DNA from 4 places in the Micromonospora sp. NPDC023869 genome. Region 1 is predicted to be linked to each of the others. Evidence: riboswitches for the same ligand, from Rfam matches in the RefSeq annotation. Region 1 holds a riboswitch; each other region holds the start of a gene.

Region 1 (4,656 bases):
CGAGCAGGAGTTTGAGGATGAGCATCGGTGCCAGCCAGGCGAGTGCCGTCGGGACCGGTGACAGCGTCACCGCCGCGACGAGCAGCACGGTCGAGGCCGCGAACGCGAGTGGGCGTTTCAGCGCCGGTGCGGCGGTGGCGATCAGCACGGCGGCGGCGAGGGTGCCGGCGTAGAGCACGATCGCGGTCGACCACGGGTACGCGGGCAGGACCAACGCGACGACGGGCAGATGGACGTGGGCCGCCACGAAGACCAGGTGTCGTCGGACGGTGCCGGGTCCGGTGTGGAACCGCCTCGATGCAGACACGGTGGCGTTCACGACGGCACCACCGAACAGGTCGAACCCGAGCACCGTCAGCAGGAGCACGATCGGCACCGGGTAGCCGGCAGCGGCACCCACGGCCCCGGCGACGGTCGCGCCGACACCTGCGGTGAGGTAGCTGAGCCGACTCTCCGCCCGCGTGGCCCCGGGCGCGACGAGCAGGTCGTTGAGCCGCGAGACCGGACCGCGCGGCGGACTCGGGGACGTGGTCGTGGGCATGGCCGCCGTTCGCTCGGAGACGATTGATGAACTATCGCTCAGCATAGTGAACATTTGTGCACCCGTCGAGCTGGGGCTGTTCAGGGCCCCATGGAGCAGCCCCACCCGCAGGCGGCACTCAGCCGTCGGACGGAACGGGGTCCTGGATCGCGGTGCCGGAGTACAGCCGGTCGATGGTCTCCCACCAGCGCCGCAGGCCGTCGTGACCCATCGGATCGGTGCCGAGCACGTCGGTGATGCGGTCGCGCAGCAGGATGATGGAGAGCTCGTGGGCCAGCAGCACGACCGCGAGCTGTGCCCGGTCCACGTCCGGGGCGACCGCGCCCACGTCGGCCATCCGGCGCAGGAGCGAGTCGGCGAACCCCTGCAGCATCCGGTACGCCTCGACCGAGCGCGACGTGGTGCCGACGAGCAGGTGCGCGAGATACCGGGTGGCCGACGGGGAGGACAGCGCGTCGGCCGACGCGAGGAAGCGGTCGGGCGGGCCGGAACCGGCTGTCTCGGCGAGTGCCTCCAGTGCGTTGCCCAACACGCCCAGCACGTGCGCGTCGACGGCGGCGACCAGGCCCTCACGCGACCCGTAGTGCTTGATGATGAGCGACTGCGAGACTCCCGCGCGCTCTGCCACCTGCTTGAGCGACGCGGCCGCCGGCCACTGTTCGCCGAAGAGTTCCAGGGCGGTGTCCCGAATGATCGCCTTGGCGGTGCGATCCTCCGGTGCATACATGTTCACCACAGTAGCAATCCCGGCGTGCGGTGCGAACGGGCCGGCAGTGGCACCGGCGTCAGGTCAGCGCCTCGGCCATCCGCCGCACACCTTCGGTGATCAGCTCGGGGGTGGTGCCGAGGTTGAATCGCGCGTGTCCCGCTCCCCCGGTGCCGAAGACGGGGCCGGGACTGAGCGCCACTCGGCCGCGATCGAGGAAGGTCGCGGCGGGGTCGTCGCCGAGACCGAGGGCGCGGCAGTCGAGCCAGGCCAGGTAGGTGCCCTCGCCGGGCCGGTATCGGACCGTCGGGAGGTGTTCGGCCAGCAGCCGGGCGAGGAGACGACGGTTCTCGTCGAGATCGGCCAAGAGGGTGTCGAGCCATCCGCCGCCGTCCCGGAGGGCGGCGACATGGGCCAGCACCCCGACGTGGCTGGGACTCTCGTTGACCCAGGCGGGGATGCGGGCGAGATCGTCGACCGCGGCGGGTCCGGCGACGGCGACGGCGGCCTTGAGACCGGCGAGGTTCCACGCCTTGGACGCGGAGATCACCGAGAAGCCGTTCTCGGCGCCCGACACGCTCAGGTACGGCGTGAACCTCGCCCCGGCCAGCACCAGCGGCGCGTGGATCTCGTCGACCACCACACGCACACCATGTCGGCCCGCCAGCGCGGCGACCTCGGCGAGTTCGTCGGCGGTGTGCACGGTGCCGGTCGGGTTGTGCGGGCTGCACAACAGGTACGCGGGCCGGGAGCCACGACGTGCCGCGCGCCGGAAGGCGTCGTCCAGGACCGTCATGTCGATCCGGCCGTCCGCGCCGAGCGGGGCCTCCTGGATGGGGCGACCGGTACGCCCCACCACCTGGTAGAACGGCGCGTAGACCGGACAGTTGACCACGACGGCATCGGTCGGGCCACAGGTCACGTCGAGGACCTCGAGGATGCCGCTCATCACGTCCGGGACCATCGTGGTGCGGTCCACGGCGATGCCGTCGAAGTCCCACCGGTCGCGGGCGAACTCGGCGAGCGCCTCGGCGTAGTCGGTGCCGGCGGGGTAGCCCGTGTCGCCGCGCCGTACGGCCTCGGTGATCGCGTCGACGACCGGCCCGGCCAGCGGCGCGTCCATCTCCGCCACGAACATCGGCAGCACGTCGCTCGGGTAGGCGCGCCACTTCTCGCTCGTCCGCTTCCGGAGCTGGTCCAGGGTGAGCTGCCGCAGGGGCCTGGTCTCGGAGGTCACGACACCGAGACTAGTGACTCGATCTTTCGACAGCGCCGACGGAAGACGGTGTCCGGTAGGGTGCTCGGCGGCACGAACTGTTGCGAGGTGCCCCACCCGTGGTGGGGAGAATCGGGAAGCCGGTGAGAGTCCGGCACGGGCCCGCCGCGGTGACCGGGGAGCTGCCGCCCACGCGCGTCACGCGCAGCCACTGGCCCTGCCCGGGCCGGGAAGGCGGGCGGTGAGGTGACGATCCGGAAGTCCGAAGACCGGCCTCGCGCCTGGTTGCCCTGCCGTGAGGGCAGGGCCTGGAGCGCAGCGGGAGCCTGCCCATGTTCGACGATGTGTACGAGGTCATCCACGCCCGCCGGGACGTACGGGGTGAGTTCACCGGCGCGCCGATCCCGGCCGAGGTCCTCGATCGGGTGCTGGCCGCCGCGCACGCCGCGCCCAGCGTCGGCCTGTCGCAGCCGTGGGACTTCATCCTGGTCCGCGATTCCGCGCTGCGGGCGGAGTTCCACCGCCACGTGCAGCAGGAGCGGGACGTCTTCGCCGCGACCCTGGACGGGGAGGAGGCGCGCCGGTTCGGCCGGATCAAGATAGACGGGGTGCGGGAGTCGACCCTGTCGGTCGTGGTGACGTACGACCCGGACCGGGGCTCCCCGGCGGTGCTGGGTCGGCACGCCATCGCCGACGCTGGCCTGTACTCGGTGTGCCTGGCCATCCAGAACCTGTGGCTGGCGGCCACCGCCGAGGGGCTCGGCGTGGGCTGGGTGTCGTTCTACCGGGAACCGTTCGTGCAGGACCTGCTGCGGATCCCGGCGGTTGTCCGCCCGGTTGCCTGGCTGTGCCTGGGTCCGGTCACCCACCTGGAGCAGGTGCCGGACCTGGAACGACACGGCTGGCGGCAGCGCCGTCCTTTGCGGGCAGCGGTGCACCGGGACCGCTGGGAGCCGGCGGGCCACTGACCGACGGCGCGAGGGTGCGTCAGCCGGGGGCGAGGAGGCAGAACTCGTTGCCCTCCGGGTCGGCCATGACCGTCCACGGCAGATCGTCGCGGCCCACGTCCACGGTGGTGGCGCCGAGAGCCCGCAGCCTGGCCGCCTCGCCCTGCGGGTCGTCACCGGGGTACGGGCGGACGTCGAGGTGGACCCGGTTCCAGCCGGTCTTCACGTCGGGCGTACGCAGGAACTGCAGGTACGGACCCACGTCCGCAGCGGAGCGCAGGACCGCTCGGCGGTCGGTCACCTCGTGCAGACGCCAGTCCATGGCGGTGCTCCAGAAGTCGGCCATGGCGCGCGGGTCCGCGCAGTCGACCACGACGGCGGCGACCGGTCCGACGTCCCGGTGGGCCGGTCGGGGGTCCAGGACGCAGAACTCGTTGCCCTCCGGGTCGGCCATGACCGTCCACGGAACGTCGCCCTGTCCCACGTCGGCGAGGGTGGCGCCGAGATCCTTCAGGCGCGCGACCGTCTCGGCGTGGTGGTCCGCCGAGGTGGTGGCGAGGTCGAGGTGCACGCGGTTCTTCACCGTCTTGGGTTCCGAGGAGACGACGAGGTCGACGAAGACGGCGATCGGGTCGGGATAGGCGACGCCCTCGGGTTCGAGGTTGGTGACGCCGGGCTCCTCGCTGGAGATCCCCCAGCCGAGTGTCTCCGCCCAGAAACCGCCCAGCGCGGAGTCGTCCCGGGCCTTCATGTTGATCTGTACGAGCCGTGTTGCCATCCGGCGATGCTAGCGGCATCGCGAAACGAATTCGATTTACTTGATGCTGGTCGATACACCTCCGTGAAGTTTCGGAGTTTATGCCCGACTTGTCCGTATTGGAGCTTTATCGTGTCCCTGCGTGACAGCACGCCAACGGGGATGCACGAGGAGGACAAGTTGACTGGACCGACAGGGATGACGACGGGCGAGTCGAGCAGTCGAGGAGGTCGTCGCAAGCTCAAGGCGATCCTGGCCGGCGGGCTCGCGCTCGGCCTCGGCGGCACGATCACCCTCGCCGCCTGGAACGACTCCGAGTACGCCTCGGGCACGTTCACCGCCGGTAGCTTCAGCATGGAGGGCAGCACGGACGGCACCACCTACGCCGAGCACCCGACCGCCGGCACGGCGGCGGCGTTGGCGTTCAGCACGGGCTTCGACAACATGAGCCCGGACGACGTGGTCGCCGCACCGTTCGCGGTGCGCCTG
Region 2 (4,656 bases), on a different contig from region 1:
CAGGAGTTCGTACGCCTCCAGGTCACCTGCCTGCGCGCGGGTGACGAACTCCTCGTCGTCCAGGGAAACCTCCGGTGGGATCACTGTCCTGACACCGGTCGCGTCGTCCAGGTTCCACTGTCCGCCGACGGAACCGGAATCGGCGTGGCGGTGTCATCCGGGCATGATGGCGACGAGGACGACCACCCGCCGTACCCTGTTGTCCGCGCTGGTGGGCGCGGGCGCCGCGACGCTGGTCGGGTGTGATCCGACCGGGTCCCGGGTGGCGGCGGTGCCGCCGGATCCGTTGCTCCTGGACCTGGCCGACGGAGTCGTCCTGCTGCGCGGTGCCGAGCGGCAGGTCATTCCGCACGCCGTCGCCACCGCCGACGGGCGGTCGGTGTACGCGAGCGCACCGGAGGGCGCCGACACCGCGTTCTGGCGGATCGAGACCGCCACGGGTGTCGCCTCCGCGCGGGTGCGACTGCCCGGACGCTGGGTGCCGCAGACAGTCTCCGCCCACGGCAGGTGGGTGGCACTGACCACCGAGGCGGTGAGCGTCACCGCAGCGTCTCCGGCCGGGCGGGACGTCACGCCGGTGCTGATCGCCGACGCGGATGGAGTGCGGCAGCGACTACGGCTGCCGGGCAACGTCGTCCCGGAGGCGTTCACCCACGACCACAGCGGCCTGTTCGTGCTGGAGTGGCTGCCGCCGCAGGCACCGGACCGGTACCGGGTCCGGGTGGTCGACCTCGCCACCGGTGTGGCGGGCCCGTTGCAGACCCGCCTCAAGCAGACGATTCCGGCGGGCGCGGAGGAGGAGATGCGCGGCGACGGGCGGCAGGCCGTGCTCGCCCCGGCCCGTCACGTCCTGTACACGCTCTACACCCACCAACCCGATCACCGGCACACCCGGGACCGCATCAGCGGGCGGCCGGGGAGCGACGTCCACGCCTTCGTGCACACGCTGCACCTGCACGAGCGGTGGGCGTACTGCGTGGACCTGCCGCACCCGTTCGGGGAGGGACCGGCCGACGGGCACGCCATGGCGATCGCCCCGGACGGCTCCCGGCTGTACGTCGCCGACCTCACCTCCGGCACCGTCGCCGAGATCTCCACCGAGGAGCTGACGGTACGCCGCACCGCCGCCGTCCCCGTAGCGTCCGGCCCGGCGTACGCGACGGCGGACGACGATCGACTGTTCCTCGGCGGGGCCGGTGTGGTGCGTACCGTGGATGCCGCCGGTCTGCGGGTCGTCGCCGAACGGCCGGTCGACGCTCCCGTCAGCGGTCTCCTCCTCGGCCCGGACAGCGGTCGTCTCTATGTGGGTGGGCGGGACGCGCTGAGATGGCTCGACCCGGCCAGCGGCGCCGAACTGGGTCGTGTCGCCGTACCCGGATTGGTGGGGTTGCGGGGCCCGGTGCCGTCGTCCTGAGCGGGCGTCACCGTCGGTCAGAGGAGCGATTCCCGGCGTGATCGTGCCGTCCGACCCGTCCGATTAGGGTGACCAGCGTCGTCGTACGTTAGGAGGATCAGGGAACAGGATCAGGGGGAGTGTCAGCCCCCTGACGCCGGGTCTTCTCTGGTACGAACGTAGGAGTTTCGACGAGAGGACAGCGCCCTTATGACCCATGCCCTGGTCACCGCCGAGAATCTCAACGACGCGCTCGACGACATCGTGGATCGGGTGCCCGGTGCCAAGTTCGCGGTGGTGCTCTCCCCGGACGGCATCATGCTGGGGGCCTCGCGGGGCATCGACGAGGAGATCGCCGAGCAACTGTCCAGTGTGGTCTGTGGTCTCCAGGCGTTGGGTCTGGCCGCCGCCCGACTGTGCGGTGAGGGTGAGCTGCACCAGGTGGTGGTGCAGATGTCGCGGGCGTTCCTGTTCCACGCCACCACCGGCAACGGGGCGATCCTCACCGTCGGTATCGACGGCTCGGCCGAGGTGGGCGACATGGCGTACGAGGTCGCCCTCTTCTGCGCCCGGGCCGGGCATCACCTGCCGGTGTACGTGGAGCCGGCACCCCACCTGACCGCCCGGTGATCCGCTAGCCGCGGTCGCGCTGCGCGTCGTAGGACGGCGCCGGGTTGGCCACCTGCCACAGTTCGGCCGGCAGGTTCGCGATGACGTCGTCGTAGTCGGCGGGGGCGACGTCACCTCGAATGGTGTCCATCACCGCCCGGACGCCGGCCTCGGCCAGGTCGGGGTCGACGTCGGCTCGGCCGCCGACGCGCTGGACGAACACGTCGAGCCCGAAGCGTTCGGCGGTCTCGCTGGGCGCGAACGTGTACGCCCGCAGCCCTTCCGGGAGTTGCTCGGCCAGGTCCCGGGCCTCGCCTCCGTCGATCCGCTCGGCCAGCGTGGTCAGGGTGGCGCGCGCGATGGCGGTCGCCTGTTCCGTCGACGCGCCGGTGCGGTTCGCCACGGACTCGATGAACTCGTTCTCGTCCAACCCGCCGGCCCCCTTCTCGCAACGGATCTGGCGTCTACCCGGGAATCGTCGTGACAAACGGCACTCTTCACCCGAGTACGGCCGCTGGGGCATCGATGAGTCTTGTGCGCCGGTGCGCAGAACGGATAACGTCGCGCCGTCGCGGTAACGGGAAGCCGGTGTGAGACCGGCGCGGCCCTCGCCACTGTGACCGGGGAGTTCGCTCCGACTTGTACGCCACTGGGTCCGTGGAGGACCTGGGAAGGCCGGAGTACGCGACGATCCGGGAGCCAGGAGACCGACCCCGACGTGTGATCTCGTCCACGAGGTGTTGGAAGGGGAGGTCGACTCATGCACATCGCTGAGGGCTACCTACCACCGGTGCAGGCGGCGGCATGGTTCGCGGTCTCGACACCGTTCGTCATCCACGGTGCGCGCAACCTGGTCCAGCAGGTCCGCGCGAACCCCGACGCGAAGCTGTTGCTCGGCGCGGCCGGGGCGTTCACCTTCGTCCTGTCGGCGCTGAAGATCCCTTCGGTGACCGGCTCCTGCTCCCATCCGACCGGTGTGGGTCTCGGCGCGATCCTGTTCCGAGCCCCCGTGATGAGTGTGCTCGGCACGATCGTGCTGCTGTTCCAGGCACTCCTGCTGGCCCACGGCGGGTTGAGCACGCTCGGCGCGAACGTCTTCTCGATGGCGATCGTCGGCCCCTGGGTGGCCTTCGGCGTGTACGCGCTGATCCGCCGGCTCGGTGGCGGCCTCGGCATCTCGGTGTTCTTCGCCGCCGCCCTGGCCGACCTGGCGACCTACTGCGTGACCAGTGCCCAGCTCGCGCTGGCCTTCCCCGACCCGGATTCGGGCTTCGTCGGCGCGCTGGCCAAGTTCGGGTCCATCTTCGCGGTCACCCAGATCCCGCTGGCGATCAGCGAGGGGCTGCTCACCGTCCTAGTGGTCCGGTTGCTGGTCCGGGTGAGCCCGCAGGAACTCCGCCGGCTCGGCATTCTGCGCCGTCCGGCCCCGACGACCCAGGGAGCGGTGGCGTGAAGTCGTTCGGCCGGACCAACCTGTTGTTGCTGCTCGCCGTGGTGGCGTTGGCGGTGGCGCCGCTGGTGCTGGGGCTCGGCAGCGGCGAGGAGCCGTTCGCCGGGGCAGACGCCCTCGCCGAGGAGGCGATCGTCAACGACCACCCCGACTACGAGCCGTGGTTCAGCTCGATCTACGAGCCGCCGTCGGGTGAGATCGAGTCGGCGTTGTTCGCGCTCCAGGCCGCCCTCGGCGCCGGGTTCCTCGGCTACTACTTCGGGGTCGCCCGGACCCGGCAGCGGCTGCGTGGCGAGCAGACCGCGACCGGGGAGAAAACCACCGACTAGTGCTCGCGTTGGACGTGGCGGCGTACGCCAGCCCCTGGCGACGCCGCCACCCGGCGGAGAAGGCCCTGTTGGCCCTGGGGCTGTTGGGCTGCGCGTTGCTCCTGCCACCGTGGCCGGGCGCCCTGGTGGTGGGCCTGACCGCGGCGGTGGCGTTGCTCGGGCCGGCGGCGCTGCCGCCGCGCCTGCTGGTCCGGGCGGCCCGGACCCCGCTGTTGTTCATCCTGACCGGCTCGGTGCCGATGCTGGTGGCGGTCTCCGGCCCGACGCGTGTGCGGTGGGCGCCGGAGGGGCTGGCGACGGCCGCCGCGACCGCCGGTCGGGCCTGCGCCGCGCTGCTCTGCCTGCTGCTGTTCGCCGCCACCACGCCGCTCGCCGACGTGTTGCCCCGACTCCAGCGACTCGGGGTGCCCAGCGCGGTCACCGAGGTGGCCGCGCTGATCTACCGGATGTTGTTCCTGCTGCTGGAGAGCGTGCACGCGGTGCGGCAGGCCCAGGCGGCCCGGCTGGGCTACCGCACCTGGGCCAGCACCTACCGGTCGCTGGCCGGGCAGGCCGGCGCGGTCTTCGTCCGGGCGTTCTCGCTGGCCCGGCGTTGGGAGGAGGGGTTGGCGCTGCGCGGTTACACCGGCTCGCTGGCGGTACGCACCGAGGTGCGGCAACCGTCGGTGGCGTTCCTGGCGACCACCGTGCTGCTGTTGGCGGCGGTGGTGCTGGCCACCCGGCTGCTGGTGGCGCTCGGGTGAGCGGCGACCCGCCGCTGTTGGAGCTGCGCGGGGTCAGCTTCGGGTACGAGGCGGACCGCCCGGTGCTGACCGACGTCGATTTGCGGGTGCCGGCCGGGCGGCGGATGGCCGTGCTGGGACCCAACGGCGGTG
Region 3 (4,656 bases), on a different contig from region 1:
GGCGCGGTGATCGTGGTGCAGCAGGTCGAGGGGAACGTCCTCCAACCGTGGATCATGGGCAAGGCGGTGGCGCTGCACCCGCTGCCGGTGGTGCTGGCGGTCACCGCCGGTGTGGTGCTCGACGGCATCTTCGGCGCGCTCATCGCGGTACCGCTGATCGCCGTGCTCAACACCGCGGTCCGGCGGCTGGCCCGACGCCTCCCACCGGCCGAGCAACCGCCGGCCCCGGAAGCGGTCGTGGTCAAGGCCAGCGCACCCTGACCCTTCCGGTCCGGGAGGACTGTCTCGGGTGTGCGGTCCGTCGGCGGTGCCCGCCGGTGGGAGGCCCCCACCGGCGGACGCCACCGGGTCAGGAGTCGCTCGTCGGCCCGCCCTCGGCGGCCAGTTCGGCGCGGACCGAGGCGGCGGCCCGGACCAGCGCGGTCAGGGCGGGACGGACCTCGTGGTAGCCCCGGGTCTTGAGCCCGCAGTCCGGGTTGACCCAGAGCCGCTGCGGGTCGACGACCGCCGCCGCCCGGCGCAGCGCGGTCACCACCTCGGCCGCATCCGGCACCCGGGGCGAGTGGATGTCGTAGACACCCGGTCCGATCCCCCGGGTGTAGCCGACGGTGGCCAGGTCGTCGAGGATCTCCATCCGGGAACGGGACGCCTCGATGCTGGTCACGTCGGCGTCCAGGGCGTCGATGGCGGGCAGCACCTCACCGAACTCCGAGTAGCACAGGTGGGTGTGGATCGCCGTGGCGTCGGCGACGCCGCTGGTCGCCAGCCGGAAGGCGGCCACCGCCCAGTCCAGGTAGGCGGTGTGGTCCCGGCGGCGCGGTGGCAGCAGTTCCCGCAGCGCGGGCTCGTCGACCTGGATGATCCGGATGCCCGCCGTCTCCAGGTCCCGCGCCTCGTCGCGCAGGGCCAGCGCGACCTGTCGGGCGGTCTCCGCCAGCGGTTGGTCCACCCGCACGAACGACCAGGCCAGGATGGTCACCGGGCCGGTGAGCATGCCCTTGACCGGCCGGTCGGTGAGCGACTGGGCGTAGCGGGACCAGGTCACCGTGATCGGTACGCTCCGGGTCACGTCGCCGTACAGGATCGGCGGGCGTACGCACCGGGAGCCGTACGACTGGACCCAGCCGTGGGCGGTGGCGGCGAAGCCGTCGAGGTGTTCGGCGAAGTACTGCACCATGTCGTTGCGCTCCGGCTCGCCGTGCACCAGCACGTCCAGCCCGAGGCGTTCCTGTTCGGCCACCACCTCGGCGATCTCGGCCCGCATCCGCTCGGCGTAGCCGGCCGCGTCCAGGCGACCGGCCCGGTGCTCGGCCCGGGCCCGGCGCAGCGCGTCGGTCTGCGGGAACGACCCGATGGTGGTGGTCGCCAGCGCGGGCAGCCCGAGGCGTCGACGCTGGGCCTCGGCACGGTGCGGGTACGGGCCGCGTCGGGTGTGCTCGGGCCGCAGCGCCTCCAGGCGGGCGCGGGCCGCGTCGTCACGCCACTGCGCCGGCGGAGGCGGAGGCGCGGCGGGCAGCTCGCCCACCCCGTCGCGCAGCACCCGACCGAGCGCGACCACCTCGTCCACCTTCTGCCGGGCGAACGCCAACCGTTCGCGCAGCCGAGGGTCGAGGTCGGTCTCGGCGGCCAGGTCCACCGGCACGTGCAGCAGCGAGCAGGAGGTGGACACCGCGACGGTGTCGGCGAGCCCGGTGAGGGTGGCGCCGACGGCCGCGGCGGCCCGCAGGTCGGTCCGCCACACGTTGCGGCCGTCGACCAGCCCGGCGACCACGGTCCGGCCCGGCAGCGCGCCGTGGCCGGCGAGCCGGTCCAGGTCGCCGGGTCCGGCGACCAGGTCCAGACCGATCGCCTCGATCGGCGTGTCCAGCAGCGCGGGCAGCGCGTCGCCGAGTTCGCCGAAGTAGGCGGCGACGAACAGGCGGGGCCGGTGGGTCAGCGCGCCGAGGCGGGCGTAGACGGCACCGAGGTCGCGGATCTCTGCGTCGGACCGGTCGCCGACGTACGCCGGTTCGTCGAGCTGCACCCACGGCACCCCGGCGTCGGCGAGCGCGGACAGCAGGTCGGCGTAGACGTCGGCCAGGTCGTCCAGCCGGTCGAACGGGCGGAACCCGTCCGGCGCGTCGGCGGTGGGCTTGGACAGCAGCAGCAGGGTCGCCGGGCCGACCAGGACCGGACGCGTGGTGATGCCGAGCTCCCGGGCCCGCCCGTACTCGGCGAGCGGCTTGTCGGCCCGGGCGGCGAAGGCGGTGTCCGGGCCGATCTCAGGCACCAGGTAGTGGTAGTTGGTGTCGAACCACTTCGTCATCTCCAGCGGCGGCTCCTGCGCGGTGCCGCGTGCCATGGCGAAGTAGGTGTCCAGCTCACCGAGGCCCCGCCGGCGGAACCGGTCGGGTACGGCGTCGACCGTGACGGCCGCGTCGAGCACGTGGTCGTAGAGCGAGAACGTGTTGGACGGTACGGCGGACAGGCCGGCGTCGTGCAACGTGCGCCAGGTCTGTTCGCGTACCTGTGCGGCGGTGGCCCGCAGGGTCGGCTCGTCGACGCGGCCGGCCCAGTAGCCCTCGACCGCGGTCTTGAGTTCACGACGCGGGCCGATGCGCGGATAGCCGAGCACGGTGCTCGTGCCGAACGGAGTGGTCATGTCGCCAGGGTTCCCTTCCCTCGAGGTCCGGCGGTACGGCTCCGGGGAAGGCTGGGGAGGGCACGGCGCGACGACCGGCCTCGCCCTGGCCCTCCCGCGAGGCCGACGGCGGCGTGCGCGGCTGCGCACGCGGCACGGGCAGGTCTTCGGACTCGTGGGCGCGACCGGCTGGGCCGGTCTCCTACTGGCCGTCGCTTCCCGGACAGGTGTCCAGTGCGTGTGACGGCGGTCGTTCCCACTCACCGCTGCGGGGCAGTCCCGGATTCACACCGGGTTCCCTCTTACGACGCTCCGACCGGACGGCCGGGGCGAACCAGTACCGCTTCGGATCCTAGCGTCCGGATCGCGCCCGACGACCGTCGCGCCGGTGTGATGTCCGCGCCGCGACGCCGGGTCGAGCGGCGGGTGAACAACGACTCATCCGCCTTCCGCTGGCGTGATCTTGGTGTTAGTTTTTGCAAAGACTTGGCAAGAACAACGACTTTGCGTGGGAGTGCGGTGAGCGTCACCACCCTGCCGACGAGCCGGACGGACGTGCTCGGCGTGGCGGCGCAGCGCCGTCGGACCGGCCTCTGGCTGCTCGCGCTGACTATCGGCCTGCTCCTGACCGGGCTGGTCGCGGTCGGTGCCGGGGCGATCGGCATCCCCCCGCTCACGGTGGCCCGGATCATCGGGCACCAGCTCCTCGGGGTGCCCGGCGAGGTGACCTGGACCGGGCCGCAGCAGGCGATCGTCTGGCAGGTCCGGCTGCCCCGGGTCCTGCTCGGCATGCTGGTCGGCGCCGGGCTGGCGGTCTGCGGGGTGGCGTTGCAGGCCATGGTCCGCAACGTGCTCGCCGACCCGTACCTGCTCGGGATCAACTCCGGCGCCTCCAGCGGCGCGGCCGCCGCGATCCTGTTCGGCGCGGGCGCCGGCTTCGGCCAGTACGCGCTATCCACCAGCGCGTTCGTCGGCGCGCTCGGCGCGTCGCTGCTGGTCTTCCTGATCGCGCGCAGCGGCGGCCGGGTCACCTCCATCCGGCTGCTGCTGGCCGGCGTCGCCGTCGGGTACGCGCTGTACGCCACCACCAGCTTCCTGATCTTCGCCTCCGGTTCCGCCGAGGGCGCCCGGTCGGTGATGTTCTGGCTCCTCGGGTCGCTGGGCCTGGCCCGCTGGAACGCTCTGCTGCTGATCGCCGCGGTGGTGCTGATCGGCACCATCGGCTACCTGACCGTCGTCGGGCGGCGACTCGACGTCCTGGCCATCGGCGACGAGACCGCGCACACCCTGGGCGTCTCGCCGGACCGGTTCCGGCTCCGGCTGCTCGTGCTGGTCTCGCTCAGCGTCGGCATCCTGGTCTCCGCCGCCGGCAGCATCGGGTTCGTCGGCCTGGTCGTGCCACACCTGGCCCGACGCATCGTCGGCGCGCCGCACGTCCGCGTGGTGCCGGTGGCCGCGCTGCTCGGGGCGATCCTGCTGGTCTGGGCCGACGTGCTGGCCCGGGTGCTGCTGGCGCCGCAGGAGATTCCGATCGGCATCATCACCTCCCTGCTCGGCGCTCCCTTCCTGCTGGTCCTGATCCGCCGTCTGCACGCCTCCGGTGCCTGAAGAGCCCACCCGTCAAGGAGAAACGATGTTGAAGGCAACCCGCCTCGCCACCGCCGCCGCCTCCGCGTGCGTGCTGCTCGTCGCCGGGTGCGGCGGCACCGCCGACGGGCCGACCGAGGCCGGTCCCGGCTATCCGGTGACGGTGACCAACTGCGGCGTGGACGTCACCTTCGACGCCCCTCCGCAGCGGGTCGTGCTGCTCAAGAGCGCCGCCGTGCCCTACCTGCACGCGCTCGGCGTCCTGGACCGGGCCACCGCCCGCGCCGGGCAGTACCCGAAGGAGTACTACGACGCGGCCACCCAGGCCGAGCTGGATCGGATCCCGCTGCTGACCGACAAGACCGACACCAGCGGCCACCTCCAGATCTCCAAGGAGGTGGTGATCAGCCAGGAGCCCGACCTGGTCCTCGGCGAGGTCGACAACCTCT
Region 4 (4,656 bases), on a different contig from region 1:
GGTGGTCTTCAGCCCGGACTTCCAGGCGTACAGGTACATCGAGGAGAGCTTGCCGATGGTCGGCGCGCTCAGGAACAGGTTCAGCGACTGCGACTGGTCGATGAAGGGGGCGCGGGCCGCCGCCAGGTCGATCAGCGCCCGTTGCGGCAGCTCCCACGCGGTCCGGAACAACTCGCGTACGTCTGCGGGCAGCTCGACGACGCCCTGCACGGAACCCTCGGCGCGCTTGATCTGCTCCCGGATCGCGGCCGTCCACAGTCCCCGCGCCTTCAGCTCGCGGACCAGGTAGGTGTTGATCTGGAGGAACTCGCCGGACATCGTCTCGCGCTTGAACAGGTTGGACACCTGCGGCTCGATGCACTCGTAGCAGCCGGCGATCGAGGCGATGGTGGCGGTCGGCGCGATCGCCACCAGCAACGAGTTCCGCAGGCCGTGCCGGCCGATCGTCTCGCGCAGCGCGGCCCACCGGTCGGGCTGGCCGACCTCGGCGCCCCACAGGTCCGGGTGCAGCTCACCCCGGGCGGCGCGGGTCTGCGCGTACGCGGGATGCGGGCCGAACCGCTCGGCGAGCCCGGCCGAGGTCTCCAACGCGGTCAGGAAGATCTCCTCCTGCACGCGGGTCGACAGCTCCCGGGCGGCCGGGGAGTCGAACGGCAGGCGCAGCGTGAAGAACGCGTCCTGCAACCCCATCAGCCCGAGCCCGACGGGGCGCCAGCGCGGGTTCGACGCCGCCGCCTGCTCGGCCGGGTAGTAGTTGATGTCGATCACTCGGTCCAGGAACACCACGGCGGTCCGCACCGTGGCGCGCAGCCGCTCCCAGTCGACCCCGTCCGCGGTGACGTGCGCGCCCAGGTTGACCGAGCCGAGGTTGCAGACCGCCGTCTCGGCGTCGTCGTTGACCTCCAGGATCTCGGTGCAGAGGTTCGACAGGTGGATGGTGTTGCCCCGGGCGCCGGTCTGGTTGGACAGCCGGTTCGAGGCGTCCTTGAACGTCATCCACCCGTTGCCAGTCTGCGCGAGCGTCCGCATCATCCGGCCGTACAGGTCGCGGGCCTTGACGGTCTTGACCGCCTTCTTCTCCGCCGCGCGGTACGCCTCGTCGAACGCCTCACCGAACAGGTCGGGCAGCTCGGGGGCGTCCGACGGGTCGACCAGCGACCAGTCCCCGTCCGCCTCGACGCGCCGCATGAACTCGTCCGGGATCCAGTTGGCGAGGTTCAGGTTGTGCGTACGCCGGGACTCCTCGCCGGTGTTGTCCCGCAGTTCGAGGAACTCCTCCACGTCCGGGTGCCACGGTTCGAGGTAGACGCAGGCCGCGCCCTTGCGACGGCCGCCCTGGTTGACGGCGGCCACCCCGGCGTCCAGCGTCTTGAGAAACGGCACGATGCCGTTCGACCTGCCGTTGGTGCCCCGGATCAGCGCGCCCCGACCGCGCACCCGGGACCAGGAGATGCCGATGCCACCGGAGAACTTGGACAGCTTCGCGACCTGGTGGTAACGCTCGTAGATGGAGTCGAGTTCGTCGCGCGGCGAGTCGACCAGGAAGCACGAGGACATCTGGGTGTGCCGGGTGCCGGAGTTGAACAGCGTCGGCGAGCTGGGCAGGTAGGCCAGGCTGGACATCAGCCGGTAGAAGCCGATCGCCTCGCCGGGCGTCTGCGACAGGCCGCAGGCGACCCGCAACAGCCAGTACTGCGGCGTCTCCACCACCAGTCGGGTCTGCGGGTGCCGCAGCAGGTACCGGTCGGCGACCGTGCGCAGCCCGAAGTACTCGAAACGCAGGTCCCCGGCCGGGTCGACGGCGTCGTCCAGCTTGCGCGCGTTGCGGGCCACGAACGCGGCGGTGTCGTCGCCGATCAGGCCCAAGCCGTGTGCGTACCGGATGGACTGGCTGAAGCTGGCCACCTGCTGCCCGCGGACCTCCTTGTCCACGTACGCGGCCAGCAGTCGGGCCGCCAGCTTCGAGTACTGCGGCTCCTCACCGATCAGTTCGGCTGCGGTCTGGATGGAGAGCTTGTCCATCTCGGCCGTGGTCGCGCCGTCGTACAGCCCGCTGATGGTCTTCGTCGCCACCCGCAGCGGGTCGATCTCGTCCAGGTCGGCGACCCACCGCTCCACCGCCTTGACGATCTTGTTGACGTCCACCGGCTCGGTGTCGCCGTTCCGTTTGCGGACCTGCATGACGTGCCGGCGTTGCTCCGGCCCCGCCTGCTCCTGGGTCACCGTCATGTTCCCCCTCCTCACGCCTGTCCCCGAGATCGTCGGGTCCGCGCGGGAGGACGCCGCCGGTCACCGACGGCACTGCTGCCGTGACTGACCAGCTCCTGGCGTCGGCCGTCCCACGCGGCCTTCGACCGCCGCACACGTCGCGTGCGGCGCGCTGGCAGGTCTTCGGACTCGTGGGCCTGGTGCTCGCGCCTACTGGCCGTCGCTTCCCAGACCTGGCGGGTCCAGTGCGTGATGACGGCGGTCGTTCCCACTCACCGCTGCGGGGCAGTCCCGGATTCCCACCGGGTTCCCTCTTGCCTCGACCGCCGTTTCAGTGGCGGTCGAACCAGCTACGGGGCACACCATATATGGGTACGGTGCGGAGATGGCAACACCAGATGCTGTGCCGGGCGTGTCGCGTGCCAGATGACGGGCATCCCGGCGACCGACGGCCGGGTACTCGATCATGCCCACTAGCATCGTCGCGTGCAGACTGCGGCCGGGCCCGGCGACCGACGGACACTGCTTGACGTCCTCGTCCAGGCCGCGGATCGCGCACCCGAGCAGATCATCGTGCACGTGCGCGACGACGGCACCGAACGCACCGTCACCGTCCGAGAGTTGCGGGACGAGTCGCTGCGGGTGGCGGGCGGCTACCGGGCCGCCGGAGTGGTCCCGGGCACCCCGGTGATCCTGGTCGCCGACGCCGGGGACGACTTCCAGCCGCTGTTCTGGGGGGCGCTCGCCGCCGGGCTGGTCCCGGTGCCGCTGCCACCCGAGCCGACCCGGGTACGGGCCGTCCGCGAGCTGCTCACCGACGCGGTGACCGTGCTGGACGACGCCACCGAGGCTGTCGCCGACGGGCTGGCCGGCCCGGTGCTGCGGCTGGCCGACCTGCGGACCGGCACCCCACCGGAGGAGCTGTTCGCGGCCGACCCGACCGACGTGGCGTTCCTCCAGTTCTCCTCCGGCAGCACCGGCGCGCCGCGCGGGGTGGAGCTGACCCACGCCAACGTGCTGGCCAATGTGGAGCAGTCCCGGCTGGCCAGCGGCGCCGGACCGGACGACGTGCTGGTCACCTGGATGCCGTACTTCCACGACATGGGGTTGATCGGCACCCACCTGACCCCGCTGGCCATCGGGTGCACGCAGGTCCGCGTACCTCCGATGGCGTTCGCCAAGCGCCCGGCGCTGTGGTTCACCGCCGCGCACCGGCATCGCGCGACCCTGCTCTCGGCGGCGAACTTCGCGCTGGCACTGGCGGTCCGGCGGGTTCCGGCGGATCTCCTCGCCACGCTCGACCTGAGCCGGGTCCGGTGCGTGGTGGTGGGCGCGGAGCCCATCTCCCCCACGGTGTGGCGGGCCTTCCTGGCGCACGTCCGCCCGGCCGGGCTCGCCCCGGCCGCCCTGCGACCGGTGTACGGCCTGGCGGAGGCGACGCTCGCGGTGACCTTCCCGCCGCCCGGGGAGGTCGCCGCGCCGCTGGTGCTGGACCGCGCCGCGCTGAGCCGGGGTCGGGCGGTGAGCACCGCGCCGGGTACGCACGCGGTGGAGCTGATGGACCTGGGGCACCCGGTGCCCGGCTGCGAGGTGCGCGTCGTCGACGAGCGGCACCGGCCGCTGCCCGAGGACCGGGTGGGCCTGATCGAGGTACGCGGCCCGAACGTGGCGCGCGGCTACCACCGGGACCCGCAGGCCAGCCGGGAGACCTTCGTGGACGGTTGGCTGCACACCGGTGACCTGGGTTTCCAGCGCTCCGGCCGGCTCTGCGTGACCGGCCGCGCGAAGGACGTGATCTTCGTCAACGGTCGGACGTTCCACGCCCCCGACCTGGAGGCGGTGGCCTCCGCGACCGTCGGGTTGCCGGCCACGGTGACGGCGGTGGTCGGCTGCACCGACCCGGACACCGGCGGCGAGCGGATCGTGGTGTTCGTGGCCTGGGCGCGACCGCCGGCCGGGGCTACCGTGGTGCTCGACGCCACGCGGGCCCGGGTCGCCGAGGCGGCCGGGCACGACGACGTACGGGTGCTGCCGCTGCCGCCCGGCGCGTTCGCCCGGACCACCAGCGGCAAGTTGCGGCGGCGACGGATGCGCGAACGCTACCTGGCCGGCGACTTCGCCGACCGGGAACGCCGCTGGCACCCGGCGGGACCGAGTGCGGCGCACCGGGTGGCCGAGCCAATGCCCTCGGGGCCGCTGTCCCGGCGACGGGTCGAGCAGGTCGTCCGGGCGGTCTGGGCCCGGGTGCTGGACCGGCCCGCCGACACCATCGCGGCGGACGACCGCTTCCTGGCCATCGGCGGGTCGTCGCTCACGGCGATGGAGGTGCTGGCCGGGCTGGAGGACGCCCTCGGCACCACGTTCGATCCGGCGGACCTGCGGGACTGTCCCACCGTCGCCGCGCTGACCGACCGCATCCTGGCCGGGCCGCCCACGACCCGACCGGCA

Evidence for each region. Region 1 has a riboswitch for cobalamin ahead of bluB (5,6-dimethylbenzimidazole synthase). Riboswitches for the same ligand answer to the same signal wherever they lie in the genome.
Region 2: it holds a riboswitch for cobalamin, as region 1 does, so the genes downstream of both, ACZ31C_RS10810 (energy-coupling factor ABC transporter permease) here and bluB (5,6-dimethylbenzimidazole synthase) in region 1, are expected to answer to the same signal.
Region 3: it holds a riboswitch for cobalamin, as region 1 does, so the genes downstream of both, metE (5-methyltetrahydropteroyltriglutamate--homocysteine S-methyltransferase) here and bluB (5,6-dimethylbenzimidazole synthase) in region 1, are expected to answer to the same signal.
Region 4: it holds a riboswitch for cobalamin, as region 1 does, so the genes downstream of both, ACZ31C_RS19075 (ribonucleoside-diphosphate reductase subunit alpha) here and bluB (5,6-dimethylbenzimidazole synthase) in region 1, are expected to answer to the same signal.

The regions. Positions count from the first base shown of each region.
Region 1 covers NZ_JBVHKD010000017.1:85,286-89,941, forward strand. The annotation lists gene ACZ31C_RS30435 (hypothetical protein) at 1-541, opposite strand, end outside; gene ACZ31C_RS30440 (TetR/AcrR family transcriptional regulator) at 660-1,268, opposite strand; gene ACZ31C_RS30445 (MalY/PatB family protein) at 1,327-2,484, opposite strand; cobalamin riboswitch at 2,553-2,755, shown strand; gene bluB (5,6-dimethylbenzimidazole synthase) at 2,796-3,431, shown strand; gene ACZ31C_RS30455 (VOC family protein) at 3,451-4,188, opposite strand; gene ACZ31C_RS30460 (SipW-dependent-type signal peptide-containing protein) at 4,348-4,656, shown strand, end outside.
Region 2 covers NZ_JBVHKD010000003.1:45,492-50,147, forward strand. The annotation lists gene ACZ31C_RS10790 (RNA polymerase sigma factor) at 1-84, opposite strand, end outside; gene ACZ31C_RS10795 (YncE family protein) at 164-1,414, shown strand; gene ACZ31C_RS10800 (roadblock/LC7 domain-containing protein) at 1,604-2,023, shown strand; gene ACZ31C_RS10805 (DUF2267 domain-containing protein) at 2,028-2,432, opposite strand; cobalamin riboswitch at 2,558-2,732, shown strand; gene ACZ31C_RS10810 (energy-coupling factor ABC transporter permease) at 2,763-3,455, shown strand; gene ACZ31C_RS10815 (energy-coupling factor ABC transporter substrate-binding protein) at 3,452-3,781, shown strand; gene cbiQ (cobalt ECF transporter T component CbiQ) at 3,781-4,524, shown strand; gene ACZ31C_RS10825 (energy-coupling factor ABC transporter ATP-binding protein) at 4,521-4,656, shown strand, end outside.
Region 3 covers NZ_JBVHKD010000010.1:151,786-156,441, forward strand. The annotation lists gene ACZ31C_RS24970 (AI-2E family transporter) at 1-261, shown strand, start outside; gene metE (5-methyltetrahydropteroyltriglutamate--homocysteine S-methyltransferase) at 350-2,641, opposite strand; cobalamin riboswitch at 2,762-2,974, opposite strand; gene ACZ31C_RS24980 (FecCD family ABC transporter permease) at 3,140-4,228, shown strand; gene ACZ31C_RS24985 (ABC transporter substrate-binding protein) at 4,254-4,656, shown strand, end outside.
Region 4 covers NZ_JBVHKD010000006.1:250,133-254,788, forward strand. The annotation lists gene ACZ31C_RS19075 (ribonucleoside-diphosphate reductase subunit alpha) at 1-2,229, opposite strand, end outside; cobalamin riboswitch at 2,366-2,574, opposite strand; gene ACZ31C_RS19080 (amino acid adenylation domain-containing protein) at 2,695-4,656, shown strand, end outside.